DNA from 4 places in the Pseudomonas sp. B611 genome. Region 2 is predicted to be linked to each of the others. Evidence: predicted binding sites of a transcription regulator. Region 2 holds the regulator's gene; each other region holds the start of a gene.

Region 1 (7,072 bases), on a different contig from region 2:
GATCTGTCCCTGCCTTCGGACATGGTCAGGCACTTGCAGCCCATTGGCACCATGCCCAAACCCAAGAGCGTGCCCTTGCTGCCGCCGATGTTCGGTGAGAAACCCACCGACAACAGCGCCTTCCAGATCAATGGTCGCCTGCTCAGCAATGAGATGAAGCTGCAACTGCGCAATGAAGAGCGCCGTGACGTGGAAGGCGCAGCGCTGGAATTCGAGTTCAAGCAGTAAACTTTTCCCACAAACGTGACGGCGCCCTTCGACCATCTGTCGCAGACTGGTCAGTCACTTTTGTTTTCTGCGAAAAACCCCTGTTAGACCATTTTAAAACGGCTGTTTAAGGGCGTACTCTAGCCCGGCCATCCACATTGAGTCGTCGAGGACCTGCTGGTCATGAAATGCCGTGAAGGCTGTGGCGCTTGCTGCATCGCCCCCTCCATCAGTTCGCCACTCCCCGGGATGCCACAGGGCAAACCGGCGGGCGAACGCTGCCTGCACCTGTCGGTCGAACAGCTGTGCCAACTGTTCGGGCAACCGGAGCGACCGGCGGTGTGCAGTGATTTCAAGGCGGATATCGAGGTCTGCGGCACCGACCAGGCCGACGCGATCCGGTTGATCGGCTGGTGGGAGCAGATGACGGCGGCTTGATGGGCTTTACTATCGGAACTTCAACAATAAGGAATACAACAATGGGTTCGCTGAAACGAATGGCTGTGTTGTGCGGTTTTACGGTGATGTTTGCTGCCACTGCCCAGGCTGAGGATTGGCAGGTCGCCAAGGACGAAGACGGGATCAAGGTGTCGTTGAGCGAAGTCGCCGGCTCCAAGTACAAGGCGTATCGCGGTGTGACCGTGATCAAGGCGCCTGTGGCAAAAATCGTTGCCCTCCAAGAAGACGTAGCGGGTGCCTGTGCCTGGATCCACGAGTGCAAATCCCAGAAGCTGGTCGACAAGAAAGGCGACGAGAGCTGGACCTACACCCAATTCAAGGCCCCGTTCCCTGTGACGGATCGTGATTCCTACCTGCACATCACCACCACCAAGGCGGCCGACGGCTCGCTGACCCGTAAGCTGGAAGGCGTACCGACCTACAAACCTGAAGAAAAAGGCTACGTACGTGTCGCCCAAGTGGACGGTTTCTGGAAACTGACGCCCAAAGGCGACAACCAGACCGAAGTCACTTACCAGGTGCACACCGAGCCAGGTGGCAGCGTGCCCTCGTGGCTGGCCAACAAGTTCGTTGTAGACGCGCCGTTCAACACCTTGAAAGCCTTGAAAGAACACGCTGAGAAGTAAACGCAGCTGATCAGGTGTCTCCTACCTTGGGTGGAACGTTTGCCGCCCCCCCAAGGTCCAGATAGAGGTAAGCCCACACATGGGTTTTATCGAGGAGGCACCGATGCAAAAGTGGCAGATTACCTTCGTTGATGATCACGGCGTGAAGTCCGTCGAGCAGTTCACCTGCGAGCAGAAGCCCAGCCTCGAAGATGCGGCACACATGATCCGCAACAAGCTGGTGCCGGTCGCCGCCGAACTTGACCTCAACGACCTTGAGGGGCGCAAGCCCGAGCCAACCGTCAAGATCCTCAAAGACCAGAACAGCATTCAAATCCTCGACATCTCGCCTGCCGCCTGAACATTCCCTGTTTGCTATTAAAGCGCCTCTGGTGGAGGTGATAGCTTCGCGCTACTCTGCAATCGAGATCAGCGAATGAATCGCTAAGGTCTGGTCTTGTCAGCTACATGCTTGTTTTCCAGCGGTGTTGTTATTGCCGTAGTACCCACGCTATTACGGCGTGGGCTTCGGGAAGCACGGAAAGTCTATCCATCGGTTAGAGGAGCACTTTTCATGAGCACAGCCTATCAAGAAGACATCAGCACCAACGTTCTGCGCCGCATGAAAGAAGGCGGCTTCGACTTCTCGCGTTTTCACCCCATCGAGTTCTACGCGATTTTTCCGGATGAGGAACGGGCGCGCAGGGCTGCGGGTGAGTTTCGTGGGGAATCCCTGAATGCCCAGGTCAGTGCGCGCGACGATGGCGCCTGGTACCTGGAACTGAGCAAGATCATGTTTGCCACCTACGACGGCATAGGCGACTTCGAGCAAGACTTTGAAGCCGTGGTCGAACCGCTGGGCGGGATCATCGAAGGCTGGGGCGTCAAGCAGGAGGTGCGTGGGTTACCCATGTAGCAGTATGAGAAACACAGCGTATCGGCTGACCTTTGGGTCGGCCGATTTTGTTTGTGCCGTAGGAAAACTTTTCGGAACTTGCGCGACCTTTTTCAGCACCAAAAAAAAAGCCACCCAACGAGGGTGGCCTAAAGGGAAGAGCGATGTGCGCAAAGGCGCGTGTTCAGCAGATGAGCGCGATTATCCGCAGGCTGGGCCGGGCAGTGAAATCAACTCTGACTATGCTGTTGATAGTCAAAGCCCGCATTGCGATGAAGCGTGCGACAGGACAGCGGGCATTCTGCGCACCAGGACGGTGCGGCTGGATTTCTGTTTCTATTCAACTCACTGATTTTTAAGTGTTTATGCCGCTGGCACGGGCCTTGCGATGGTTCTTGCGTCCGGGTGACAAGGAGTACGGCATGATCCGCACTTATTACGATGAAATGTACGATGGGGCAGGGCTGGTCCGCCCCCATTACCGCGAATTCGCCCGCTGGTTGGCCGAAACCCCTGCTGAACTGCTGGCCCAGCGCCGGCGCGAAGCCGATTTGCTGTTTCACCGCGCCGGGATCACCTTCACCCTTTACGGCGACGAACAGGGCACCGAGCGCCTCATTCCCTTTGACACGATCCCGCGCAGCATTCCTGCCAGCGAATGGCGGATCGTCGAGCGCGGCTGCATCCAGCGGGTCAAGGCGCTGAACATGTTTCTCGCCGACCTGTACCATGAGCAACGCATCATCAAGGCCGGGATCATCCCCGCCGAGCAGGTGTTGGCCAACGAGCAGTACCAGTTGGCGATGCAGGGCCTGGACCTGCATCGCGATCTGTATTCCCACATCTCCGGGGTCGATCTCGTACGTGATGGCGACGGCACCTACTACGTACTAGAAGACAATCTGCGTACCCCGAGCGGCGTCAGCTACATGCTCGAAGACCGCAAGATGATGATGCGTCTGTTCCCCGAACTGTTCGCCGCCCAGCGCATCGCCCCCATCGATCATTACCCCAACCTGCTGCTCGACACCCTGAAAAGCTCAAGCTCCCTGGACAACCCCAGCGTGGTGGTACTGACGCCGGGGCGCTTCAACAGCGCGTTCTTCGAGCATGCCTTCCTGGCCCGGGAGATGGGCGTGGAACTGGTGGAAGGCGCCGACCTGTTTGTGCGCGACGACCGCGTCTTCATGCGCACCACCGACGGCCCCAAAGCGGTGGACGTGATCTATCGTCGCCTCGACGATGCCTTCCTCGATCCGCTGGCGTTCAACCCCGACTCCATGCTCGGCGTGCCCGGCCTGCTCGCGGCCTATCGCTGCGGCAATGTGGTGCTGGCGAACGCCATCGGCACCGGGGTCGCGGATGACAAGTCGGTGTACCCCTTCGTCACCGATATGATCCGTTTTTACCTGGATGAAGAACCGATCCTGAAGAACGTTCCGACCTTCCAGTGCCGTAAGCCCGACGAACTGTCCCACGTGCTGGCCAACCTGCCGGATCTGGTCGTAAAGGAAACCCAAGGCTCCGGCGGTTACGGCATGTTGGTGGGCCCTGCCTCCACAGCGGCAGAGATTGAAGCCTTCCGCGCGCGTATCAAGGCCAAGCCCCACGCCTATATCGCCCAGCCCACTTTGTGTTTGTCCACGTGCCCGACCTTTGTCGAAAACGGTATCGCGCCGCGCCATATCGACCTGCGCCCGTTCGTCTTGTCCGGCAAGGAAACCCGCGTTGTGCCGGGCGGCTTGACCCGCGTGGCACTGCGCGAAGGCTCGCTGGTGGTCAACTCGTCCCAGGGCGGCGGCACCAAAGACACTTGGGTGGTGGAGGACTGATGCCATGCTGAGTAGAACTGCCTCGGATTTGTACTGGATGTCGCGCTACCTGGAGCGCGCGGAAAACCTCGCGCGCATGCTCGATGTCAGCTATTCGCTGTCGCTGATGCCCCAGGATGGGCGCGGTGATGGCCTGCATGAACTGGCGATGCCGCTGCTGATCACTGGCACGCTGGATGACTACCGCGAGCGTCACGGTGAGCTGCACGCCGAACACCTGCTGCACTTTTTTGCCCTGGATGCGGCCAACCCGGCGAGTATCTACAGTTGCCTCGGCGCAGCGCGGGCCAGCGCCCATGCAGTGCGTGGGCGAATCACCGCCGACATGTGGGAAAACATCAACGCCACCTGGCTGGATATTCGCGATATCGCCCAGCAAGGCCTGAGCCGCTACGGCATGAGCCGCTTTTGTGAATGGGTCAAGGAACGTTCCCACCTGTTTCGCGGCGCGACCTACGGCACCATCATGCGCAACGATGCCTTTCGGTTTATTCGCCTGGGCACCTTTATCGAGCGGGCCGACAACACCCTGCGCCTGCTGGATGCGCGCTACGAAATGGCCGGTGACCAGGCCGCAGCGGTCACCGACGGCACGGCCCACGCCTACTATCAATGGAGCGCCTTGCTGCGCGCGCTGTCGTCGTTCGAGGCCTACACCGAGATCTACCGTGATGCGCCTGGCGCGCGGCAAGTTGCCGAGTTGCTGCTGTTGCGTGCCGATGTGCCGCGTTCGCTGCGCGCCTGCAGCGAGGAAATCGACCAGATCCTCGCCAGCCTGCCCGGCCTCAACGGCCGCCCGGCCCAGCGCCTGGCCGCCGAGATGGACGCGCGCCTGCGCTTTACCGCCATCGATGAAATCCTCGAGGAAGGCCTGCACGCCTGGCTGACCGACTTTATCCCCTTGGTACGCCAGTTGGGCGACGCCATCTACAGTTCCTACCTGGAGGCCGCATGAGACTCTCCATCAGCCACGAAACCACCTACCACTACGACGACCAGGTTCGCGCCAGCATCCAATACCTGCGCCTTACGCCCCACGACAGCGAGCGCCAGCACGTCCTCAGTTGGCAACTCGACCTGCCACGCCCGGTGCGCGCCCAAGTGGACCCGTTCGGCAATATCCTGCACGTGCTGACCCTGGACGAACCCCACGACGCCATCATCATCGGCGCCCGTGGCCAGGTCGACATCGACGAGCTGCGCGAGGCCGAACACGAGAGCCAGTCCGCGTTCCCCTTCTTGCGCAGCACACGCCTGACCGAGGCCGACGAGGCTCTGCGCGGCTTTGCCCGGCAGCACTGCCAGCAACGTCGCGACCGCAGCGCATTGATCGACCTGATGCAGGCCCTCAACCACTCGATGGTCTATACACCCGGCGCCACCGAAGTCGACACCAGCGCCGCCGAAGCCTTCGCCGGCCGCGCGGGCGTGTGCCAGGACCACACCCACGCGTTCCTGGCCTGCGCCCGCAGCCTGGGGGTGCCGGCGCGGTATGTGTCGGGGTATTTGTACACGGAAGACACTGCGCACCTGGCCAGCCACGCCTGGGCCGAAGCCTGGCTGGATGACGCCTGGTACAGCTTTGACGTGACCAACCAGCTCGCACGACCCGAGCGGCACCTGAAGCTCGCCGTGGGCCTGGACTACCTCGACGCCTGCCCGGTGCGCGGCATGCGTCGTGGCGGCGGGCATGAGCAGATGCATGCCAAGGTGTTTGTGGCGCCGACGCCGGTGATTGCGGTGCAGCAACAGTAATCGGCAGAGCGGAGCAGATCAACTGTGGACGCTGGCTTGTGTGGGAGCGGGCTTGCTCGCGAAGGCGGTGGATCAGTTAGAACATCTTTGACTGACCCACCGCCTTCGCGAGCAAGCCCGCTCCCACAGGGGGACTGCGCTGGGCTCAGGGCTGTTGTTTACGCCCCGACATATGTTTCAGGTAGCCCACCAACAACTCCAACTCGCTGTCCGGCAACACATTGGCCGCAAACCCCGGCATCTTCGCCTGAGGCCAATGCCTCAGGCTTTGTGGGTCACGGATATAACGCTTGAGGAAATCGCCGCCGAAATATTCCGTGGGGTTGTAGGGGGTATTCAGGTCCGGCCCCACCTGCGCATCGCCCGCGCCATTGAGCCGGTGACAGGCCAGGCAATTCTTCTGGAACAGCGCAAAGCCCCGGTTGATCGGATCATCGGCGGCCAGTTTCGGGTCCGGCAACAGGGCCGGAAACCGCTCGGCCACGCCCTTCAACTGCTTGATCACGGCAACCTGGAAGGGCCACTGCTCCGGGCTGATATGGCCGGCTTGCGGGTCCGTCCACACCAGGTAAAACGGCCCGGCGCTCGGTTTGCCCGGCGCCAGTGCGGGCCACGGATGCGCCGGGTCTTCCACCGCCAGCCAGGCGCGGGCGCCACGTTTCTCCAGCAACGGGGCAGCAGCGAGTTCGGCCGCGAACCCATCCAGGGCAACCGCTTGCAGATGGCTCTGCGGGTCAAGGCCGGGTAGGAGCACCGCCAGGGGCACTGCGCGATAGGTCATGCTGCGCTTGTAGGAAACGTCATCGACGATCTGCACCGTTTGCGCATCCGGGTGTTTGAGCAGCTCGGCGGTCTGCCAGGTCTTGCTGGCGTGGTCCAGTTCGACGGTCAATTGCGCCGCCGCGACCGGCAGGGTAAAGAACAAGGCGAGGAGGGCGAGGATCGATTTCAAGAGGAAGGCCCGATACAAAGTGGCGATGGCGCCCACGATACCGGAAATGCGCAGGCAAAAAGACAGCTCCTGCAACAGGACCGCTATGCGCAATGTCCCGGCAGGAGCTGCCAAAAGCTGCAGTCCTGATGCTGTGTGTGCACGGAATGTGTGGGCTGAAGGGTCACCCAATGACCTTGGTCAGATTGGGCAAGATCAGAATCAGTGTGGTGGCGAACAGAATAAGTCCCGCCTGACGTACTTTCGAATGTTTGAACATGGCTGACTGCCTTTTGTTGTTATTCCTGAGCGTCAAATACGTGCCGGTCAATTTCAGTATTGCGCTGTGGCGTGACACTTTTCTTACAGCTGCTCCAGCAAAACCCGG
Region 2 (7,072 bases):
GAGCACGCCTACTACCTGCGGTATCAGAACCGTCGCCCGGAATACATCAACGCCTTCTACAGCGTTATCAACTGGCCGGAAGTCGCCGCACGCTATCAGGCCGCCTTGGCCTGACATTTACCACCACAACAAGATCTAAGGCCGACTATGGGCATTGAAACACTGGCGATCAGCAGCGGGCGAATGTTTCGTTATGCGTTTGGCTCGCTGCTGCTATTGGCAGGTACTGCATTGCTGGTGGCCCATGGGCTGGACTGGCTGAACCTGGAGCCGCGCATCCTGCGCGCCCTGCAAGGTGGATCGATTTGCGCACTGGGCACGGCGCTTGGCGCGGTGCCCGTACTGGTCATACGACGGATGCCGGTAGCGCTGAGCGACACATTGTTGGGTTTTGGTGCCGGGGTGATGCTGGCGGCGACAGCCTTTTCGCTGATCGTGCCGGGGATCGCCGCTGCTGAAAGCCTGGGGCTCACGCCCTGGGGCGCCAGTGGGTTAATCAGCTTCGGTATCATGCTGGGCGCGTTCGGGCTGTATCTGGTTGATCGCAAGGTCTCCGGCGCGAGCCCGGAAATGTTGGTGGGGACACCGGATCACCCGGTGATACCGCCGCGTATCTGGCTGTTCGTGTTTGCCATCATTGCCCATAACATCCCGGAGGGCATGGCAGTGGGGGTTTCGGCAGGCGGCGGTATGCCTGATGCCGATAGCCTGGCAATGGGCATCGCCTTGCAGGATGTACCCGAAGGCCTGGTGATTGCCTTGGTATTGGCCGGGGCAGGGATGTCGCGGGTCAAGGCGTTCCTGATCGGTGCGGCTTCAGGTTTGGTCGAGCCGGTATTCGCCGTGCTGTGTGCCTGGTTGGTGAGCCTGGCAGAGGTGCTGCTGCCACTCGGGCTGGCGTTGGCGGCCGGGGCGATGTTGCTGGTGGTGACTCATGAAGTGATCCCCGAATCGCGGCGCAACGGTCACGAAAAGCTTGCCAGCCTGGGGTTGTGTATCGGTTTTTGCTTGATGATGGTGATGGATACCGCATTGGGCTGAAGTCGTTGCGACTTCACGCCCGCCTCAAAGGGTGAGTTTACTCACCCTCATCAAAGAAGTTGTTGATCAGCGCCACCAGGGCGTCCATCGCTTCCTGCTCTTGCTCACCCTCTGTCTTCAGGTGAATCCTGGTGCCCTTGCCGGCGGCCAGCATCATCATGGCCATGATGCTTTTGCCATCGACCATGGATTCCGGGGTGCGCCCCGCACGGATCTGGCAAGGGAACTGCCCGGCGACGCCGACGAACTTCGCAGAAGCCCGGGCATGCAAGCCCAGCTTGTTGATGATTTCAATTTCCAGAGCGGGCATCGCGGGGGTGATCCTTTCAGCTAAGGTCGCGGTGGCGAACCTGGACGTTCTTGAGGGTTTGTTGCAGCACCTGGCCCAGGCGTTCGGTCAAGTAGACCGAGCGGTGGTGGCCGCCGGTGCAGCCAATGGCAATGGTGACATACGCCCGATTGCTTGCAGCAAAGCGCGGCAGCCATTTGAGCAGGTAGCTGGAGATATCCTGGAACATCTCTTCGACATCCGGCTGCGCTGCCAGGTAATCGGCCACGGGTTGGTCCAGCCCGGACTGCTCACGCAGCTCGGGTTTCCAATAGGGGTTCGGCAGGCAGCGCACATCGAACACCAGGTCGGCATCCACCGGCATGCCACGCTTGAAGCCAAACGACTCGACGAGGAACGCAGTACCAGGCTCCGGCTGGTTCAGCAGGCGCAGCTTGATGGCGTCGCGCAGCTGGTACAGGTTGAGGCTGGTGGTGTTTATTTTCAGGTCGGCGAGGTCGATGATCGGCCCCAGCAACTTGGTTTCGTCTTCGATGGCTTCTGCCAGGGAGCGATGTGGGCTGCTGAGGGGGTGGCGCCGGCGGGTTTCGGAAAAGCGCTTGAGCAGCGTCTCTTCGTCGGCGTCCAGGTACAGCACATCACAATGAATGTGCTTGGCGCGAACTTCCTCAAGCAGTTGCGGGAACCGCTCAAGGTGGCTGGGCAGGTTGCGGGCATCGATCGAAACGGCCACCAGGGGCTGCGCCAGTTCGGTGTGGATCAGCGCGCGCTCTGCCAACTCCGGCAGCAAGCCGGCGGGCAAGTTGTCGATGCAGTAGAAACCGTTGTCCTCAAGAACGTTGAGGGCGGTGCTTTTACCCGAGCCGGAGCGGCCGCTGACGATGATCAAACGCATGATTACTGCCCGTTCTGTTCATCCAGGACAACCTGGTACAGCGCCTCATTGCTGCTGGCGCTGCGCAGTTTGTCGCGTACTTCCTTGCGGTCGAGCATGCTGGCGATCTGCCGGAGCAGTTCCAGGTGCGCATCGGTGGCGGCTTGCGGGACCAGCAGGACGAACAGCAGGTCAACCGGTGCGCCATCGATGGCGTCGAAATCGATGGGAGCGTCCAGGTGCAGCAGGGCGCTGACAGGTGCCTCACAGCTTTTGAGGCGGCAATGGGGAATGGCGATGCCGTTGCCAAAACCGGTGGAACCGAGTTTTTCACGGGCAATCAGAGCCTCGTACACATCTTGCATCTCCAGGTCAGGCACTTCGCGGCTGATCAGGTTGGCAATTTGTTCGAGGGCTTTCTTTTTACTGCCACCCGGCGCGTTCACGAGGGAACGGCCGGGGGTCAGGATGGTTTCAAGTCGAATCATGGGTGGGGAGTGTTAGCGGCCAGTGCCCTGGAGAAGGCTCTGCTGCTTTTCCTTATGCTTTTTGATTTGGCGATCCAGCTTGTCGGTCAGGTCGTCAATGGCGGCATACATATCTGAATGCTCGGCATTGGCGACTACTTCCCCGCCGGGTATACGCAAGGTGGCTTCGATTTTCTGCTTCAGCTTTTCGACAGTCATGATGACTTGCACGTTGGTGATCTTGTCGAAATGCCCCTCAATTCTTTTGAGTTTTTCGCCGATATAGGCGCGCAGCGGTTCGGTCACTTCCAGTTGGTGTCCACTGATGTTGACTTGCATACAGCTTCTCCTTCGTTGCCAGTGCATAAAGCGGCAGGCAAAAGCGCCTGCCACTGGAACGCTGTGGCCCGCCCGTCACATCAAACGCTTACGCTCGCTGGAAGGCGCGATCCCGAGGGACTCGCGGTACTTGGCGACGGTTCGACGGGCGACCTGAATGCCTTGTGCCTCCAGTAAACCAGCGATCTTACTGTCACTCAATGGCTTTTTCTGATTTTCCGCGGCAACCAGTTTTTTGATGATCGCGCGGATCGCCGTGGACGAGCATTCGCCGCCTTCGGAGGTACTGACGTGGCTGGAGAAAAAGTATTTCAGCTCATAAATGCCCCGTGGGGTATGCATGAATTTTTGCGTGGTCACCCGTGAAATCGTCGATTCGTGCATGCCAACCGCTTCGGCGATGTCATGCAGCACCAACGGTTTCATCGCTTCATCGCCGTACTCCAGGAAGCCGCGCTGGTGCTCGACGATCTGGGTCGCGACTTTCATCAGGGTTTCGTTGCGGCTCTGCAGGCTCTTGATAAACCAGCGCGCCTCTTGCAACTGATTGCGCATGAAGGTGTTGTCGGCGCTGGTGTCGGCACGGCGCACAAAGCCCGCGTATTGCGGGTTGACCCGCAGGCGCGGCACCGATTCCTGGTTCAGCTCCACCAGCCAGCGCTCGTTGTCCTTGCGCACGATCACGTCAGGGACCACGTATTCGGCTTCGCTGGACTCGATCTGCGAGCCTGGGCGCGGGTTGAGGCTCTGCACCAGCTCGATGACCTGGCGCAGGTCGTCTTCCTTGAGCTTCATGCGGCGCATCAGCTGGCTGTAGTCGCGGCTGCCCAGCAGGTCGATGTAATCCGTGACCAGGCGTTGGGCTTCAGCGAGCCAAGGGGTCTTGGCGGGCAGTTGGCGCAGTTGCAGCAATAGGCATTCGCTGAGGGTGCGGGCGCCAATGCCGGCGGGCTCGAACTGCTGGATGCGGTGCAGGACGGCTTCGATCTCGTCCAGTTCGATGTCCAGTTCCGGGTCGAACGCTTCGAGGATCTCCTCCAGCGTCTCGTCCAGGTAGCCCTGGTTGTTGATGCAGTCGATGAGGGTCACGGCGATCAGGCGATCGGTGTCCGACATCGGCGCGAGGTTCAGTTGCCACAGCAGATGGCTCTGCAGGCTTTCACCGGCGGAGGTGCGGGTGGTGAAGTCCCACTCGTCGTCATCGTTGCTGGGCAGGCTGCTGGCGCTGGTCTGGTAGACGTCTTCCCAGGCGGTGTCCACGGGAAGCTCATTGGGAATGCGTTCGTTCCATTCGCCTTCTTCCAGGTTATCCACCGTTGGGGCGGTTTCCTGATAGGAGGGTTCTTGCACGTCGGAGTTGGGTTTTTGCTCGATGTTGTCGGCCAGCGGGTCTGCATTATCGAAGTCGTCGCCTTCTTCCTGGCGTTCGAGCATCGGATTGGACTCCAGGGCCTCCTGGATTTCCTGTTGCAGGTCCAGGGTCGACAATTGGAGCAGGCGGATGGCCTGTTGCAGCTGCGGTGTCATCGTCAGCTGCTGGCCCATTCTCAGGACTAGCGATGGTTTCATGGCAGGGGCTTAACACCTTATTCGCCGGCGCAATGCGCCATCCACGACAGGGCGCGTGAGCGCCAAACATAAGCAAATTATATGCCTGATATCGCGGGCTTTGCCTAGAGCGCGGTAACAATAAAAATCCAGAGGTTTTCATTGACTCCCGCGCATCTTGGCAGCGGCCGTGACACCACGGTGTTTACAGGCGGAACTCGTGACCCAGGTACACTTCCTTCACCAGTTCGTTGGCAAGGATAGTCTCGGCGTCGCCTTCGGCAATCAACTGGCCATCGTTGACGATATACGCGGTTTCGCAGATATCGAGGGTTTCACGCACGTTGTGGTCGGTGATCAGTACGCCGATACCCTTCGCCTTGAGGTGATGGATGATCTGCTTGATATCACCGACCGAGATCGGGTCGACGCCGGCAAACGGTTCGTCCAGCAAGATGAACTTTGGCGCGGTGGCGAGGGCGCGGGCGATTTCCACACGACGACGCTCACCACCCGACAAGCTCATGCCGAGGTTGTCGCGAATGTGGTTGATGTGGAACTCCTGCAGCAGGCTTTCCAGCTCCTTGCGACGGCCGTCACGGTCGAGTTCCTTGCGGGTCTCGAGGATTGCCATGATGTTGTCGGCTACCGACAGTTTGCGGAAGATCGACGCCTCCTGCGGAAGATAGCCGATGCCGGCGCGTGCACGACCGTGCATGGGCTGGTGGCTCACGTCCAGGTCGTCGATCAGGACGCGACCCTGATCCGCCTGGACCAGGCCGACGATCATATAGAAGCAGGTCGTCTTGCCGGCGCCGTTGGGGCCGAGCAAGCCGACGATCTGGCCGCTGTCGATCGACAGGCTGACGTCACGCACGACCTGACGGCTTTTGTAGGCCTTGGCCAGATGCTGGGCTTTCAGGGTTGCCATTACTCGGCCTTCTTCTTCGGCTGGATAACCATGTCGATACGCGGACGTGGTGCAGTCACCTTGGTGCCATTGGCGCGGCCGGCGTTGGCGATTTGCTTCACGGTGTCGTAGGTGATTTTCTCGCCTTCCGTGGAGTTGCCGTCCGGGCTGAGCACCTTGGCCTGGTCGATCAGGACAATGCGGTTCTGCTGGGCGTGGTACTGGATGGTCTTGCCGTAGCCCTTCATCGGGCCGGTGTCGGTAGGCGACTGCTTCTGTTCGAAGTAAGCCAGGTTGCCCACCGAGGTCACCACATCAATGTCGCCATTGGCGGTACGGGTCAGGGTCACCGTGTTGCCGGTGATCTTCATCGAGCCTTGGGTGATGATCACGCCGCCGGTGTAGGTGGCGACGCCTTGCTTGTCGTCCAGTTGCGCATCGTCAGCCGAAATGTGGATCGGTTGCTGGCTATCGTTCGGCAGAGCCCAGGCGCTCACGCTTCCCAGTGCTGCGCCCAGACTGAGCAAAATAGGGAGAGTTTTAACGAGCCTCATACTGTCCTCTTACGTTCGATAGCAGGTGTATCCTGCTTTCTTTCAAATACGCTTTCATTCCCTTGCCAGTCGATACCCCGCCAGCGCCGTCGATTCTAACGTCTTGCTCGGTCTGCGCATATTGCTTCTGCGGGAATACGGTCATGCGACTGCTGGTAATCACGGTGTCACGGTTTTTATCATCGGTACGCGCAACGCGTACCGAGTCGATCAGTTCCACTTCGGTGCCGTCCGGGTTGACCTCGCCACGCTTGCTGGTGACGTGCCACGGAAACTCGGTGCCGCGGTAGATGTTCATGTCCGGGTTGGTCAGCAGGGTGACTTCGGACGTCTTCAAATGCTCGACCTTGTCCGAGGTGATCTCGTACTGCACCTTGCCATCCGGCAGATACTGGATGCTGTAGGCATTGGTGGCGTAATAGTCGATAGCGCCCTGATCAACCTGCGCGACAGGCTGGTCGAGAAAGCGCTCCGGGCTGATATTCCAGTAGCCCACCGCCAGGAACAGCGCGGCGATGACCCCGAATAACAGGAAGTTGCGAATCTTTTTACTCAGCATAAAACGCTCTATAGGTAGGCGGCGTGGGCCGCTTCAAGGCTGCCTTGGGCACGCAGGATCAGCTCGCAGAACTCGCGGGCGGCACCTTCACCGCCACGGGCAGTGGTGATGCCGTGGGCGTGCTCGCGAACAAACGCCGCCGCATTGGCGACGGCCATGCCCAGGCCGACCCGGCGGATCACCGGCAGGTCAGGCAAGTCGTCGCCCAAGTAGGCGACCTGCTCATAGCTTAGGTTGAGTTGGCCAAGAAGCTCGTCCAGAACCACCAGTTTATCCTCGCGGCCCTGATACAGGTGAGGAATCCCCAGGTTTTGTGCGCGGCGTTCCACAACGGGGGTTTTTCTGCCGCTGATAATTGCCGTTTGCACGCCCGCCGCCATCAGCATCTTGATGCCTTGACCGTCGAGGGTGTTGAAGGTCTTGAATTCGCTGCCATCTTCGAGGAAGTACAGGCGGCCGTCAGTCAGCACGCCGTCCACGTCGAAAATCGC
Region 3 (7,072 bases), on a different contig from region 2:
TGCAGCTCACTGGAACGCGCGCTGGTGATGATGATCGGCGTGTAGCGCGTCATGGCACGGGCGCGCCGGCAGATCTCCAGGCCATCCACGCCAGGGAGCATCAGGTCGAGGATCAGCGCATCCCAACCGCCTTGCTCCAGCAGGCGCAGGCCCTCGTTGCCATCGGCGCTGTGCACCACGTCAAACTGCTCGTCACGCAGGTGCAGGCAGATCAAGTCGGCGATATGGGCATCGTCCTCGACCACCAGGACACGTTTGGGCTGATCCATGTAAGCGAAACCTTGGCTTGTAGTCGGCGCATTGTGCGGCTTTTGCCTCAGTGTAGTTATCACGAATTGTTTAACTCTGCGTGAGGATTTGGCGACCGGTCGAGGGGCAGGATGGTGTCATTGCAGTTGGGGAAGGGCTTGTATGTGGCGAGGGAGCTTGCTCCCGCTGGAGTGCGTAGCGCTCCCAAAAAGCCGGCTCCAGCTGCGCTGTCGAGCGGGAGCAAGCTCCCTCGCCACAGGGCCTTGAATGGAGAAACCTATGTACTCACGCAGACAAATCCTGCTGGCCGGCGGTGGCCTGGGTGTCGCCGTCCTTGCCGGTGGCTTGCTGAAACAGCTCAACCTGGTCAGCGAAGCCGAGGCGGCTGAAACCTTCGAGGTCAGCCACAGCGACGCCGAGTGGCGCAGCCTGCTCAGCGCCGAGCAATACGCCGTGCTGCGCGAGGAGGGCACCGAGCGCCCTTACAGCAGCCCGCTCAACGATGAACACCGCACCGGCACCTTTGCCTGCGCCGGTTGCGCGTTGGCGCTGTTCTCGTCCACCACCAAGTTCGACAGCCATACCGGCTGGCCGAGTTTCTGGCAGCCGCTGGACAACGCAGTCGCCAGCCGTACCGACCGTTCTTTTGGCATGGCGCGCAACGAAATCCATTGCCGCCGTTGCGGCGGTCACCAAGGGCATGTGTTCGACGACGGCCCACGACCCACGGGCCTGCGCTATTGCATGAATGGCGCGGCCATGACGTTCACGGCGGCTTAAGCCGATGTCTCTTTCTTATAAGGTCTTATCCCATGTGGCTTCTGCTCCTCGCGTACCTGGGCGGCGTGCTGACCATCGTCAGCCCGTGCATCCTGCCGGTTCTGCCTTTTGTCTTCGCTCGCACCGGGCAGCCGTTTTTGCGCAGTGGCTTGCCGCTGTTGGCGGGGATGGCGGTGACATTTGCCCTGGTGGCCACGCTGGCCGCCGTGGGCGGCGGCTGGGTGGTGCAAGTCAATCAATACGGGCGCTGGCTCGCGTTGCTTTGCGTGGCGCTGTTTGGGCTCACGCTGCTGCTGCCACAGCTGTCGGAACGCCTGACACGGCCGCTGGTGGCGGCCGGCAGTCGCTTGTCGGAGGCCGCCGGGGCCGACGCCAGGCCGCGTGCAAGCGCTTCGTTCCTGATCGGCGTGGCCACCGGGTTGCTCTGGGCGCCGTGCGCCGGGCCAATCCTCGGGCTGCTGCTGACCGGCGCGGCGCTGCAGGGCGCCAATATCGGCACTACCTTACTGTTGCTGGCCTACGCCGCCGGTGCGGCGACGTCCCTGGCGCTGGCGTTGCTGGTCGGCGGTAAAGTCTTTGGCTTGATGAAGAAGTCCCTGGGCGCCGGTGAGTGGTTGCGTCGCGGCCTGGGTGCGCTGATGTTGGTGGGTGTCGCGGCGATTGCGCTAGGCCTGGACACCGGCGTGCTGTCGCGCTTGTCGACAGCGTCCACCGGTGGCCTGGAACAAAGCCTGGTGGACCGCCTGAACGCCAAGCCGCCAGCGCAGGGTGGGGCGATGATGATGGCGGCCAACCACAACAGCGATTCGCTGCCGATCGAAGGCGCGCTGCCGCCGTTGGACGGCGCCGTGCAATGGCTCAACAGCGCGCCGCTGAGTGCCGAAGCCCTCAAGGGCAAAGTGGTGCTGGTGGATTTCTGGACCTATTCCTGCATCAACTGCCTGCGCACCCTGCCTTACGTCAAAGCCTGGGCCGAGAAGTACCGCGACCAGGGTCTGGTGGTGATTGGCGTGCACGCCCCGGAGTTTGCCTTTGAGCGGGATGTGGGCAATGTCACCCAGGCCATGAAGGACCTGGGGATCACCTACCCGGTGGCCATCGACAACAACTACAAGATCTGGCGCGCCTTCAACAACCAGTACTGGCCGGCGCATTACTTTGCCGATGCCAACGGGCAGATTCGCTATCACCACTTTGGCGAGGGCGACTATGCCGAATCGGAGCGGGTGATCCAGCAACTGCTGCGCGAGGCCGGCGCACAAAACGTCGCGGGCGGCTTGATCGACGTGGCTGCCAAGGGCGTGCAACAGGCGCCGGACCTGAACACCGTGCAGTCGCCGGAAACCTACCTGGGCGCGCAGCGCGCCGAGAACTTCGTCAAGTCCGGCCCCTTGGCGTTGAACAACTGGACCCTGGAAGGCCAATGGAACGTCGGCGGCCAGCAAGTCACGCTGGAGCAGGCCGGTGGGCGCATCGTCTACCGCTTCCACGCCCGTGACTTGCATCTGGTGCTGGCGCCTGGCGCGGATGGCAAGCCGGTGCGCTTCAAGGTCACGGTCGACGGCAAGGCCCCAGGCGATGCCCACGGCACGGATGTCGCGCCGGATGGTACGGGCACGGTGACAGAACAGCGCTTGTACCAACTGGTGCGTCAGCCGGGTGAGGTGCAGGACCGTACTTTCAGCATTGAGTTTCTGGACCCGAATGTGGCGGCGTATGCCTTTACCTTTGGCTAACCGATTTATGAACTGACAACCCAATCAATGTGGGAGCGGGCTTGCTCGCGAATGCAGTGTGTCAGCCACTGAAATGCTGACTGACCCACCGCATTCGCGAGCAAGCCCGCTCCCACAGTTGACCGTGTTCTGGAGTGAGATTTATGAAAGTTCTCAGATTACTACCTGCACTGGCCTTGGTTGCCTTTATCGGCCAGGCCCAGGCCTTTTCTTTTGGTTCTTCCGACGATGCCGTCGTCATCGCACCACCCGCCCTGGACCTGCCAGCCTCGGCCAACCTGCAAACCGCTGTCTTCGCCGGCGGCTGCTTCTGGGGCGTACAAGGGGTTTTCCAGCACGTACAAGGCGTAAAAAACGCAGTCTCCGGCTATGATGGCGGCGCGGCGGGCACGGCGCAGTACGAGTCTGTCAGCGTGGGCGATACGGGCCATGCCGAGGCGGTGTCCGTCACCTATGACCCGAGCAAAGTCAGCTACGGCAAGCTGTTGCAGATCTACTTCTCGGTAGCTCACAACCCCACAGAACTCAACCGCCAGGGCCCGGATACCGGCACGCAGTACCGTTCGGCGATCTTTGCGCAGAATGCCGAACAGCAAAAAGTCGCCCAGGCGTATATCGCGCAACTGGATGCTGCGAAGTCGTTTGGTAAACCGATCGCAACCACGATTGAAATGGGCAAGCCGTTCTACCCGGCAGAGGCCTACCATCAGGATTTCCTCACCGAGAACCCGTCTTACCCGTACATCGTGATCAATGATTTGCCGAAGGTGGCGCAGTTGAAAAAGCTGTTTCCTGAGCAGTACAGCGCTGAGCCGGTGTTGGTGAAAACCCAATAAACACCGCAAAACCAATGTGGGAGCGGGCTTGCTCGCGAATGCGGTGGGTCAGCCAACTAATCTATTGACTGACACGCCGCCTTCGCGAGCAAGCCCGCTCCCACACAAGCCCGCTCCCACATTTTGTTCCTCTGTGTGGTTTAGACCACTTCGAGGTAAGAGCTGTGTATCGCCCGCGCCAACTCGCGCACGGTGTCGATAAAGTCCGTCAGCCGGCTGTGCAGGCCGTCTTCCAGAATTTCATCAATCCCCGTATACCTCAGCCGCGCTTCGAACTCCGCTGCCAAACGCTGCGCTGTGCGCCCATAACTGCCGGGCAAGTCGGCGAGGATGTGGCTCAATTCCTCGATACACGCATGCAAGGATCGCGGCACGTCGCTGCGCAGTAACAGCAGTTCGGACACAGAGCGCGCATTCAGCGCATTCGGGTACAGCTCGGTATACGCCTCGAACGACGACAACGCGCGGAGCAGGGCGCTCCACTGGTAATAGCCGCGCGCCGAGACGTCGCTGACTTCCTCCGACTCTTCGCCAAACATCTCGTAGCGCGCATCCAGCAGGCGCAGGGTGTTGTCGGCGCGCTCGACAAAGGTGCCCAGGCGGATAAACCGGTAGGCGTCGTTGCGCATGATCGTCCCCGACGTGGCGCCACGGAACAGGTGCGAGCGTTGCTTGACCCAATCACAGAAGTGGCTGATGCCATGCCGCGCCAGGCCACCGGCAGCGATGCTGCGCATTTCCAGCCAGGTGGCGTTGAGGTTTTCCCACATATCGGCGGTGATGCGCCCACGTACTGCGTGGGCATTGCCGCGAGCGGCGCGCAGGCAGTTGTAGATGCTCGCCGGGTTTTCTTCGTCGAGGGCGAAGAAGTGCAGCATACGCTCGGCATCCAGTTGTTTGTGGCGCTCCAGGTAGCTGTCGAGGGTGCCGCTGCTGAGCAGCGACATCGCCAGTTCATCCAGGCCATCGCTGCGCCCGGATTGGGGCATCAGCGACAGCGAATAACTGACTTCCAGCATGCGCGCCAGGTTCTCGGCGCGCTCCAGGTAGCGGGACATCCAGTACAGATCTGCGGCGGTTCTACTCAACATAATCAGCCCTCCACCACCCAGGTGTCCTTGGTTCCGCCGCCTTGCGACGAGTTGACGATCAGCGAGCCTTCACGCAAGGCCACGCGCGTGAGGCCACCGGGCACCAGGCGGGTTTCCTTGCCCGACAGCACGAACGGCCGCAGGTCGATATGCCGGGGGGCGATGCCGTTTTCGACAAAGGTCGGGCAGGTGGACAGGCTCAACGTGGGTTGGGCGATATAGGCGTGGGGACGGGCCTTGATGCGTTGGCGGAAGTCCTCGATCTCGGCGGCCGTGGACGCCGGGCCCACCAGCATGCCGTAGCCACCGGAGCCCTGGGTTTCCTTGACCACCAGTTCCGGCAGGTGCGCCAGTACGTGGGACAGCTCATCGGGCTTGCGGCACTGGAAGGTCGGTACGTTCTGCAACACCGGTTCTTCGTCGAGGTAGAAGCGGATCATCTCCGGCACATAGGGGTAGATCGACTTGTCGTCGGCCACGCCGGTGCCGATGGCATTGGCCAGCACCACGTTGCCCGCGCAGTAGGCGGCGACCAGGCCGGGCACGCCGAGCATCGATTCGGGGTTGAACGCCTGCGGGTCGAGGAACGCGTCGTCGATGCGCCGGTAGATCACGTCCACGGCCTTGGGGCCATCGGTGGTGCGCATGAACACCTTGAGGTCGTGCACGAACAGGTCGGCACCTTCCACCAGTTCCACGCCCATTTCCCGGGCGAGAAAGGCGTGTTCAAAGAACGCGCTGTTGAAGCGGCCAGGGGTAAGTACCACGACGTTGGGGTTGTCCAGGCGGCTGGAGCTTTTCAGGGTTTTCAGCAGCAGGTTGGGGTAGTGGTCCACCGGCGCGATGCGTTGCTTGGCAAATACTTCGGGGAACAGGCGCATCATCATCTTGCGGTCTTCGAGCATGTAGCTCACGCCGCTGGGGGTGCGCAGGTTGTCTTCAAGCACGTAGTAGGTGCCGTCGCCGTCGCGCACCAGGTCTACGCCGGAGATGTGCGAGTAGATATCGCGGTGCAGGTCGAGGCCGACCATGGCTTTCTGGTAACCCTCGTTGCCCAGCACCTGGTCGGCGGGAATGATTCCGGCCTTGATGATGCGCTGGTCGTGGTAGATGTCGGCGAGGAACATGTTCAAGGCGGTGACGCGCTGGATGCAGCCGCGCTCGATCACGCTCCACTCACTGGCGGGGATGCTGCGCGGGATGATATCGAAGGGGATCAGGCGCTCGGTGTCTTGCTCGTCGCCATAGAGGGTGAAGGTGATCCCGGCGCGGTGAAACAGCAAGTCGGCTTCGCGGCGACGCTGGGCCAGCAGTTCCGGTGGCGTATTGGCCAACCAGCGGGAGAATTCCTGATAATGCGCACGGCACACACCGTTTGCGTCATTCATTTCATCGAAGAAAGATCGAGCCATTCCAGTACCTTGTCAGTGCCGAGGGACGCTTGGGTGGCACTGCCGCTTTGAAAAACGCATGTTTTTATGAGCCCGTGGCTAAGGATGCCACTGGGCCTGGTCCTTACTTTCTGATGGGGTCGGCTCTGGGTCGGGGGGTAACGAACGCTCCTGTGTACGGGCAGTGATGAAGGGCTAAAGCAATGCCTGTGCCGAAACCCGTAGTTGTGGCAAGGGAGCTTGCTCCGGCTGGGCTGCGCAGCGGCCGCAAAAACGTGGGAGCGCTGCGCACTCCAGCGCGAGCAAGCTCGCTCGCCACAGTTAGGTGCGTGGGTTGCCTTGGATTGGTGCATGAACGAACTTGAACTTCGGGCAAGTGCCGTTCTTCTAACGTCTCTCGAATCTTCTTGGAGCACCGCCGTGCCCAGAATCATCTCGCCTCAGTCCCCGGAAACGGCACTGACCGACCACAGTGAACACAACGCCAAGATCTTCGGCTCGCCCAAGGACCGCCTGGACTTCTACCGCCGTGAGATCCAATACGAAACGACGATCCTGGCCAACCGCACCGATGCCTACCTCACCGCGCAATCCTTCCTGGTCATTGCCTTCGTCTCGGGCATGGGCAACCTCAACCCCGAGTGGGGCAAGCTGTTCACTCTGGTGGTGCCGGTGTTTCTGGTGCTGCTCGGCATCTTCAGTTCGCTGAACGCTTGGCCGGGGATTCGCGCGGCGTACGACATCATCGACCACTGGCACTACAAGCAAAGCGAACTGCTGCGCAGCGAGCCGGTGATGGGCCTGGCGTATGACGATTCGCCTCTGTTCTGCGAGACCGAGTCGTCCCACAAGGGCTATCGCAAGTCGCTGCTATTCTCTATGCGTGCGCCGTGGTTATTCATGGTGTTCTGGCTGTTGCTGGGGGCGTATGCGTTTTATATCCAGGTGGATAACCCGGGTTCATAGAGGTGCAGGTCATGTCAGATGAA
Region 4 (7,072 bases), on a different contig from region 2:
CGCAGGCGCGTGTGGATCTTTCGGGGCTATCGCTGCAATTGGCGGCGCCGGTGTTCACCCAGCCGGAGTTCTCGCTCAATGCGCTGCTCAGCGTGGCACTGCCGTTGTTTCTGATCACACTGACGGGGCAGTACATGCCGGGCATGCTGGTGCTGCGCAACGATGGCTTCAAGATCAGCGCCAACCCGATCCTCACGGTGACGGGGCTGGGCTCACTGTTAATGGCGCCTTTTGGCTCCCACGCGTTCAACGTGGCGGCCATCACTGCCGCCATCTGTACCGGCAAGGAAGCCTCGCAGGACCCATCCAAGCGCTGGATCGCGGGGGTTGCCGCAGGTGTGTTCTACATCCTCATCGGAGTCTTCGGGGTGACGCTGGCCGCGGTGTTCATGGCGTTCCCGGCCACCTTCATTACGACGCTGGCCGGGCTGGCCCTGCTCGGTACCATCGGCGCCAGCCTGGCCAGCGCCATGGCTGATGCCAAATCCCGTGAAGCATCGCTGATCACCTTTCTGGCGTGCGCCGCCAACATCACCCTGTTGGGCATAGGCGGGGCGTTTTGGGGGCTGTTGATCGGGCTGGCAGCGTATGTCCTGCTCAATGGCCGCCTGCCAAGGAGAAAGGCGGCAGCAGACGTTTCGATCAAGGGCTCCACGCGATAAGGCTCGCCTATCAGTGATCAGCCTGGCTGCACGCTGCTGGCCGGTATTGCAGGGCTTCGGCAATGTGTTGGCGACCGATAGTCTGCACGCGCTCCAGGTCCGCCAGGGTGCGCGCGACTTTCAGCAGCCGGTGCGCGGCGCGCAGGGACAGGGTCAGCCGCTCGCACGCGCTTTCCAGCCATGCTTCATCTGGCTTGGAAAGCGCGCAATGCTGGCGCAACCCAGGCAAATCCAGGAATGCATTGGCGCAGCCCTGGCGGTTTTGTTGGCGCTCCCGGGCCTGGGCCACCAGTGCCGACGCGGTGGCCGTGTTGTCGCCGGTTTGCGGCGCCGGGTTCAACGCGGTGGTCTCCCGGGCGACGGTCAGGTGCAGGTCGATCCGGTCCAGCAGCGGCCCGGAGAGTTTGTTGCGATAGCGCTGGACTTGCTCCGGCGTACAACGACAGCGCCCGCTGGGTTCGCCCATGTAGCCACAGGGGCAGGGGTTCATCGCGGCCACCAATTGAAAGCGCGCGGGGAAGCTCACTCGGTCGCGGGCGCGGGAGATGACGATGTGCCCCGACTCCAAAGGTTCGCGCAGAACCTCCAGCACCTTGCGATCAAACTCCGGTAACTCGTCCAGAAACAAAACGCCGTGGTGCGCCAGGGTGATTTCCCCTGGCTGCGGCTTTGTTCCGCCGCCGACCAAGGCCGGCCCTGACGCCGAATGGTGGGGCTGACGAAACGGGCGATGCGGCCAATGGCTCAGGGGCGCCAGGCTGACCACGGATTGAATCGCCGCCACTTCCAGCGCTTCCTGTTCGCTCAGTGGCGGCAACAAACCGGGCAGGCGGCTGGCGAGCAAGGTCTTGCCCGTTCCGGGAGGCCCGCTGAACAGCAGGTTGTGTGCGCCTGCTGCCGCAATCAACAGGGCGCGCTTGGCCGCGAGTTGGCCCTGCACTTCGCTCAAGTCCGGGTAGGGCTTGTTCAAGTACAGCAAGCCATCGGACCTGTAAGGCTCAATCGGCTGGTGCCCGTTCAGATGCGCCACGACCTGCAACAGGTGATCCACCGCAATCACCTTCAAGCCCGACGCCAGGCACGCCTCCTCGGCATTCGCCCTGGGCACTATCACGGTGCGCCCGGCCTTGCGTGCCGCCAATGCCGCTGGCAATACACCCTTCACCGCACGTACCGCGCCGGACAGCGCCAGTTCGCCCAGGCACTCCACCTCATCGAGCATCAGCGCCGGCACTTGCACACTGGCGGCCAGAATGCCCAGGGCAATCGCCAAGTCAAAACGCCCGCCGTCCTTGGGCAGGTCAGCGGGCGCGAGGTTGAGGGTGATGCGGCGGGCAGGGTATTGCAGCGCGCTATTGAGGATGGCGCTGCGTACGCGGTCCTTGCTTTCCTTGACGGCGGTTTCGGGCAGGCCCACCAGGGTGAGCGACGGCAAACCATTGGCCATATGCACTTCGACGGTGACCGCCGGGGCTTCGACGCCGACCTGGGCGCGGCTGTGGACGATGGCGAGGGACATGATCGTTCCTTGAAATGGAGAGGCCGCTTCCTGCGGGTTTTTCAAGGGTAGACGAGGAGTGAAACTATCGATGGAGGGAGGTTTTACAGAACGTATCTGGAGGACGATGCAGATCAAATGTGGGAGCGGGCTTGCTCGCGAATGCGGCGGGTCAGTCAGCACATCAGTAACTGACAGACCGCCTTCGCGAGCAAGCCCGCTCCCACATGGACCGCGTTTATTCAGCAGGTGGCGGTGTGAGTCGCGCTTCCAGTTCGGCGACTTTCGCTTCCAGGCTCTCCAGCCGCGCACGTGTGCGGGCCAGCACGACCATCTGGCTGTCAAACTCTTCCCGGCTCACCAGGTCGAGCTTGCTGAAGCCGCTTTGCAGCAGCGCCTTGAACTGGCTTTCGATTTCGTTGCGGGGCAGCGGGGTTTCGCCGCTGAACAGGCGAGAGGCGTGGCCGCTCAGGGCGTCGAGGAGGTCTTTGGGCGCGAGCATGGGAAATATTCCGAGAAACTGTTGGCCGGCAGTGTATCACGCGGCGTCTATAGTCTTTTTTACCGCCGCCAGCGCACGCTTTTCGCGCAGCGCGCCGCACACCGGCGCACTGTTTTTGTGCGCATTGCCGTCGTCAAAACACCCCGCAGCTGGGCAAACGTGGGCAAAGGACTGATTTCAGTGATTTTTACGGAGCTGGCAAGGTTTCTGCTTAGACGATCATGACCCATGCACTGATGCAGTCGCTGTGACGAATGCAGTGCGCCGACGGATCAGGGGTACAGGTTTCGTCACCAGTGGATCGCTGGCGTCACAAAGGCAATTGCCTTCGCGACGACGCGTTACAAAGCCAGGCACTGCGCTTAGACTTGAGACGGGTTTGTTTTCCTGGGGCAAGTCCACCAATTCGGGAGAGAGTTTTCATGAAGCTAGTCACTGCCATCATCAAGCCGTTCAAGTTGGACGATGTACGCGAGTCGTTGTCCGAGATCGGCGTGCAGGGCATTACCGTTACTGAGGTCAAAGGCTTCGGTCGGCAGAAGGGTCACACCGAGCTGTATCGCGGCGCGGAATACGTGGTCGATTTCCTGCCGAAGGTGAAGATTGATGTCGCCATTGACGACAAGGATCTTGACCGGGTTATCGAGGCGATAACCAAGGCGGCCAACACCGGCAAGATCGGTGACGGCAAGATCTTCGTGGTCAATCTGGAACAGGCTATTCGCATCCGTACCGGCGAAACCGATACCGACGCAATCTAAGCCGCCAAACCCCAACGCCCCAGGAGAAAACAATATGACTCTGCGTAAATTCGCAGGGCTCGGAGCCCTGTTGTCCATCGTAATGCCAAGCCTGGCCATGGCGGCAGACGAAGTGGCTGCTCCAGTCCTCAACTCCGGCGACACCGCCTGGATGCTGACCGCCACCGCACTGGTGCTGTTCATGACTATCCCTGGCCTGGCGCTGTTCTACGGCGGCATGGTCCGCTCCAAGAATATTCTGTCGGTGATGATGCAGTGCTTCGCCATCACTGGCCTGATCAGCATCCTGTGGGTTGTCTACGGCTACAGCATCGCGTTCGATACCACCGGTATGGAACAGGGTGTGGTCAACTTCAACTCCTTCTTCGGCGGCATGGGCAAGGCGTTCCTGGCGGGCGTAACCCCGGCCAGCATCACCGGGCCTGCGGCATTGTTCCCTGAGGCGGTGTTCATCACCTTCCAGATGACCTTCGCCATCATCACTCCGGCCCTGATCGTCGGTGCCTTCGCTGAGCGCATGAAGTTCTCCGCGATGCTGATCTTCATGGCTATCTGGTTCACCCTGGTCTATGCGCCGATTGCACACATGGTCTGGAGCGGCAACGGTGGCCTGATGTGGGACTGGGGCGTGCTGGACTTCGCCGGCGGCACCGTGGTGCACATCAACGCCGGTGTGGCTGGCCTGGTGGCGTGCATCGTGCTCGGCAAGCGTAAAGGCTTCCCGACCACCCCAATGGCACCGCACAACCTCGGTTACACCCTGATCGGTGCAGCCATGCTGTGGATCGGCTGGTTCGGCTTCAACGCCGGTTCCGCCGCCGCGGCCAACGGCACTGCCGGCATGGCGATGCTGGTCACCCAGATCGCTACTGCTGCTGCGGCGCTGGGCTGGATGTTCGCCGAGTGGATCACCCACGGTAAGCCAAGCGCACTGGGCATTGCCTCGGGCGTGGTAGCCGGCCTGGTGGCAATCACTCCGGCCGCTGGCACCGTAGGCCCGATGGGCGCCCTGGTGATCGGCCTGGTTGCCGGTGTGATCTGCTTCTTCTGCGCCACCAGCCTCAAGCGCAAGCTGGGCTACGACGACTCCCTGGACGCATTCGGCGTGCACGGTATCGGCGGTATCGTCGGTGCGATCCTCACCGGTGTGTTCGCAGCCCCTGCATTGGGCGGCTTCGGCACTGTGACTGACGTGGCTGCACAGGTCTGGATCCAGTGCAAAGGCGTCGGCTTCACCGTGATCTACACGGCGATCGTGACCTACATCATCCTCAAGGTGCTGGACATGGTCATGGGCCTGCGGGTCACCGAAGAGGAAGAGGCTGTTGGCCTCGACCTGGCGCAACACAACGAACGCGGCTACAACTTGTAAGTACGCGAAAAAAAGATGCCCGGCTTGCCGGGCATTTTTTTGTCTGGTGTTTGTGAGAGAGAGCACACGGCGCGTCCCTGCATGCGAATGTCTTACAGGCATGTAGGCGTATTCGGCACTTTGTTTTTTCCCAGAGCGCGCTAGAATGCGCGCCGATGGGCGCAAAACTGTATTTATCTGGGCGAGCAGCGTGATCATGGCGCTGCTTGTGAAGTCCTCGCCACCTTTCACGGTGATGGGGCATAAGCCACTGGTTATCCAGTGGATGTTGATTTTTTTCCGGCGGCCTCGACAGGGGATGAAGCTGGGCTATAACTAATCTGCTTTTCGCAAGTCATGAGGTAGAACATGAGCGACGATGATCTGGAAAACGACGACCTCGAAGTAGGTGATGACGACGAGACCGATGAAGGTCTTGACGCTGCAGCCGTTGACGACGGTGCCGACGAAGCCGAAGACGGTGGCGGTGACGACGCAGCACCGAAAGCCAAAGGCAAAGCCAAGGCCGCTGTTTCGGTAGACGAACTGCCAAGCGTTGAAGCCAAGAACAAAGAGCGCGATGCGTTGGCCCGTGCGATGGAAGAATTCCTCGCTAAAGGCGGCAAAGTGCAGGAAGTCGAGGCCAACGTGGTGGCCGATCCACCGAAGAAGCCGGATAACAAGTACGGCAGCCGACCTATCTGAGGTCAGCCACCTGCTTGTAAGAAAAGCCCGCCGTCGCTGCGGGCTTTTTCATGCCCGGAATAAATTCCTAAGGCCCACCGCATACCAAATGTGGGAGCGGGCTTGCTCGCGAATGCGGTCTGTCAGTCACTGATGTGCCGACTGATACACCGCATTCGCGAGCAAGCCCGCTCCCACAGTTTTGATCTTCGCTGTTACTGCCAGCTGCGCAGCAACTCTGGCAATTGCGCCAGGTTACGAATCTCGCCATCCGGGCGCTTATCCGCATCCCACACCTTACCCATCGGGTTAAACCACACCGCCCGCAGCCCCGCCTGTTGCGCCCCGGCAATGTCATCCCCCGGATGATCACCGATATGCACCGCCGCACTGGCGTCCACCCCACCGCGCTTCATCGCCTCCTGAAACAATCGCGCATCCGGCTTGGCGATGCCGATATCTTCGGCGCGCAGGGCAAAATGGAAGTAATCGGCCAGCCCGACACGCTGCACATCGGCATTGCCGTTGGTGATGACCCCCAGCAGGAAGTGCTGGCGCAGCGCCTGCAACATCGGCTCGGCTTCAGGGAACGGGGTGAGCTGATGGCGCGCATGGATGAACGCTTCAAAGCACACATCGGCCATTTGCGTGGCCTCGGGCTGCGGATAACCGGCTTCTTCAAAGGCGTGGGTCAACACCCGGTGACGCAGGATGCTGATGCGGTGTTTCAGCTCGGGATCGCGCGCCAGCACCTGTTGGCGCAGGTTGGCGAAATGCTCCAGCGGCAACTCGCCGACCTTGGGTGCATGGGTGGCCAGCCATTCGCGCATCGACGCTTCGGCGTTGATGATGACGGGTACGTTGTCCCAGAGTGTGTCGTCCAGGTCGAAGGTGATCAGCTTGATACTCATGAGTCGCCGCCCTTGATGCGTTTGGCCCGTGGATGGGCGCTGTCGTACACCGTTGCCAGGTGTTGGAAGTCCAGATGGGTGTAGATCTGCGTGGTCTTGATGTCGGCGTGGCCGAGCAGTTCCTGCACGGCGCGCAGGTCCTGGGACGACTCCAGCATATGGCTGGCAAACGAGTGCCGCAGCATGTGCGGGTGCAGGTTCTGCCCCAGCTCGCGCTCGCCAGCGGCCTTGACGCGCAACTGGATGGCACGCGGCCCCAGGCGCCGGCCCTGCTGGCTGACAAACACCGCATCGTCGGCCGGGTTGGTCAGCAGGCGCAACGGCAGCCACAGTTGCAGGGCTTCCCGGGCTTTGCGGCCCACCGGCAGCACGCGGGTCTTGCTGCCCTTGCCGAGTACCTGCACCAGGCCGTCCGCCAGGTCCAGTTGATCCAGGTTCAGGCCGGTCAGCTCCGACAGGCGCAGGCCCGAGGAATAGAACAGCTCAAGGATCGCCTGGTCGCGATGGGCGAGGAAGTCGTCTTCGACCGCACCATCGAGCAATTGCAGGGCACGGTCGGTGTCGAGTGTCTTGGGCAGGCGCCGTTCGCCCTTGGGCGGCGACAGGCCGTTGGCCGGGTCGTGGTCGCACAAGCCTTCGCGATTGAGGTAGTGATAGAGCCCGCGCACCGCCGACAGCAGGCGCGACAGGCTGGGAGACGATT

Evidence for each region. Region 2 encodes sigma-54, which starts transcription at its own class of promoters, with help from an activator protein. Its sites were predicted from a motif close to ANTGGCATNNANNTTGCTNT; they were not measured.
Region 1: the regulator sigma-54 is predicted to act here: its motif matches at 2,537-2,556, upstream of ACZRMO_RS14255 (circularly permuted type 2 ATP-grasp protein).
Region 3: the regulator sigma-54 is predicted to act here: its motif matches at 6,281-6,300, upstream of ACZRMO_RS09740 (circularly permuted type 2 ATP-grasp protein).
Region 4: the regulator sigma-54 is predicted to act here: its motif matches at 2,857-2,876, upstream of glnK (P-II family nitrogen regulator).

Annotation. Positions count from the first base shown of each region.
Region 1 covers NZ_JBUZST010000005.1:332,737-339,808, reverse strand. The annotation lists gene ACZRMO_RS14280 (translation initiation factor 2) at 1-228, shown strand, start outside; gene ACZRMO_RS14275 (YkgJ family cysteine cluster protein) at 391-645, shown strand; gene ACZRMO_RS14270 (START domain-containing protein) at 687-1,292, shown strand; gene ACZRMO_RS14265 (hypothetical protein) at 1,396-1,632, shown strand; gene ACZRMO_RS14260 (ribonuclease E inhibitor RraB) at 1,846-2,187, shown strand; gene ACZRMO_RS14255 (circularly permuted type 2 ATP-grasp protein) at 2,589-3,998, shown strand; gene ACZRMO_RS14250 (alpha-E domain-containing protein) at 4,003-4,953, shown strand; gene ACZRMO_RS14245 (transglutaminase family protein) at 4,950-5,753, shown strand; gene ACZRMO_RS14240 (c-type cytochrome) at 5,899-6,705, opposite strand.
Region 2 covers NZ_JBUZST010000001.1:227,826-234,897, forward strand. The annotation lists gene ACZRMO_RS01090 (superoxide dismutase) at 1-114, shown strand, start outside; gene ACZRMO_RS01095 (ZIP family metal transporter) at 148-1,041, shown strand; gene ACZRMO_RS01100 (HPr family phosphocarrier protein) at 1,079-1,351, opposite strand; gene rapZ (RNase adapter RapZ) at 1,368-2,225, opposite strand; gene ptsN (PTS IIA-like nitrogen regulatory protein PtsN) at 2,228-2,692, opposite strand; gene hpf (ribosome hibernation-promoting factor, HPF/YfiA family) at 2,705-3,010, opposite strand; gene ACZRMO_RS01120 (RNA polymerase factor sigma-54) at 3,086-4,579, opposite strand; gene lptB (LPS export ABC transporter ATP-binding protein) at 4,764-5,489, opposite strand; gene lptA (lipopolysaccharide transport periplasmic protein LptA) at 5,489-6,022, opposite strand; gene lptC (LPS export ABC transporter periplasmic protein LptC) at 6,009-6,581, opposite strand; gene ACZRMO_RS01140 (KdsC family phosphatase) at 6,590-7,072, opposite strand, start outside.
Region 3 covers NZ_JBUZST010000003.1:329,232-336,303, reverse strand. The annotation lists gene ACZRMO_RS09765 (response regulator transcription factor) at 1-269, opposite strand, end outside; gene msrB (peptide-methionine (R)-S-oxide reductase MsrB) at 529-1,029, shown strand; gene ACZRMO_RS09755 (cytochrome c biogenesis protein DipZ) at 1,062-2,765, shown strand; gene msrA (peptide-methionine (S)-S-oxide reductase MsrA) at 2,909-3,601, shown strand; gene ACZRMO_RS09745 (alpha-E domain-containing protein) at 3,742-4,692, opposite strand; gene ACZRMO_RS09740 (circularly permuted type 2 ATP-grasp protein) at 4,695-6,104, opposite strand; gene ACZRMO_RS09735 (hypothetical protein) at 6,504-7,049, shown strand; gene ACZRMO_RS09730 (hypothetical protein) at 7,061-7,072, shown strand, end outside.
Region 4 covers NZ_JBUZST010000002.1:353,636-360,707, forward strand. The annotation lists gene ACZRMO_RS06610 (benzoate/H(+) symporter BenE family transporter) at 1-662, shown strand, start outside; gene ACZRMO_RS06615 (YifB family Mg chelatase-like AAA ATPase) at 673-2,181, opposite strand; gene ACZRMO_RS06620 (accessory factor UbiK family protein) at 2,399-2,662, opposite strand; gene glnK (P-II family nitrogen regulator) at 3,085-3,423, shown strand; gene ACZRMO_RS06630 (ammonium transporter) at 3,458-4,795, shown strand; gene sutA (transcriptional regulator SutA) at 5,144-5,479, shown strand; gene ACZRMO_RS06640 (HAD family hydrolase) at 5,674-6,369, opposite strand; gene xerC (tyrosine recombinase XerC) at 6,366-7,072, opposite strand, start outside.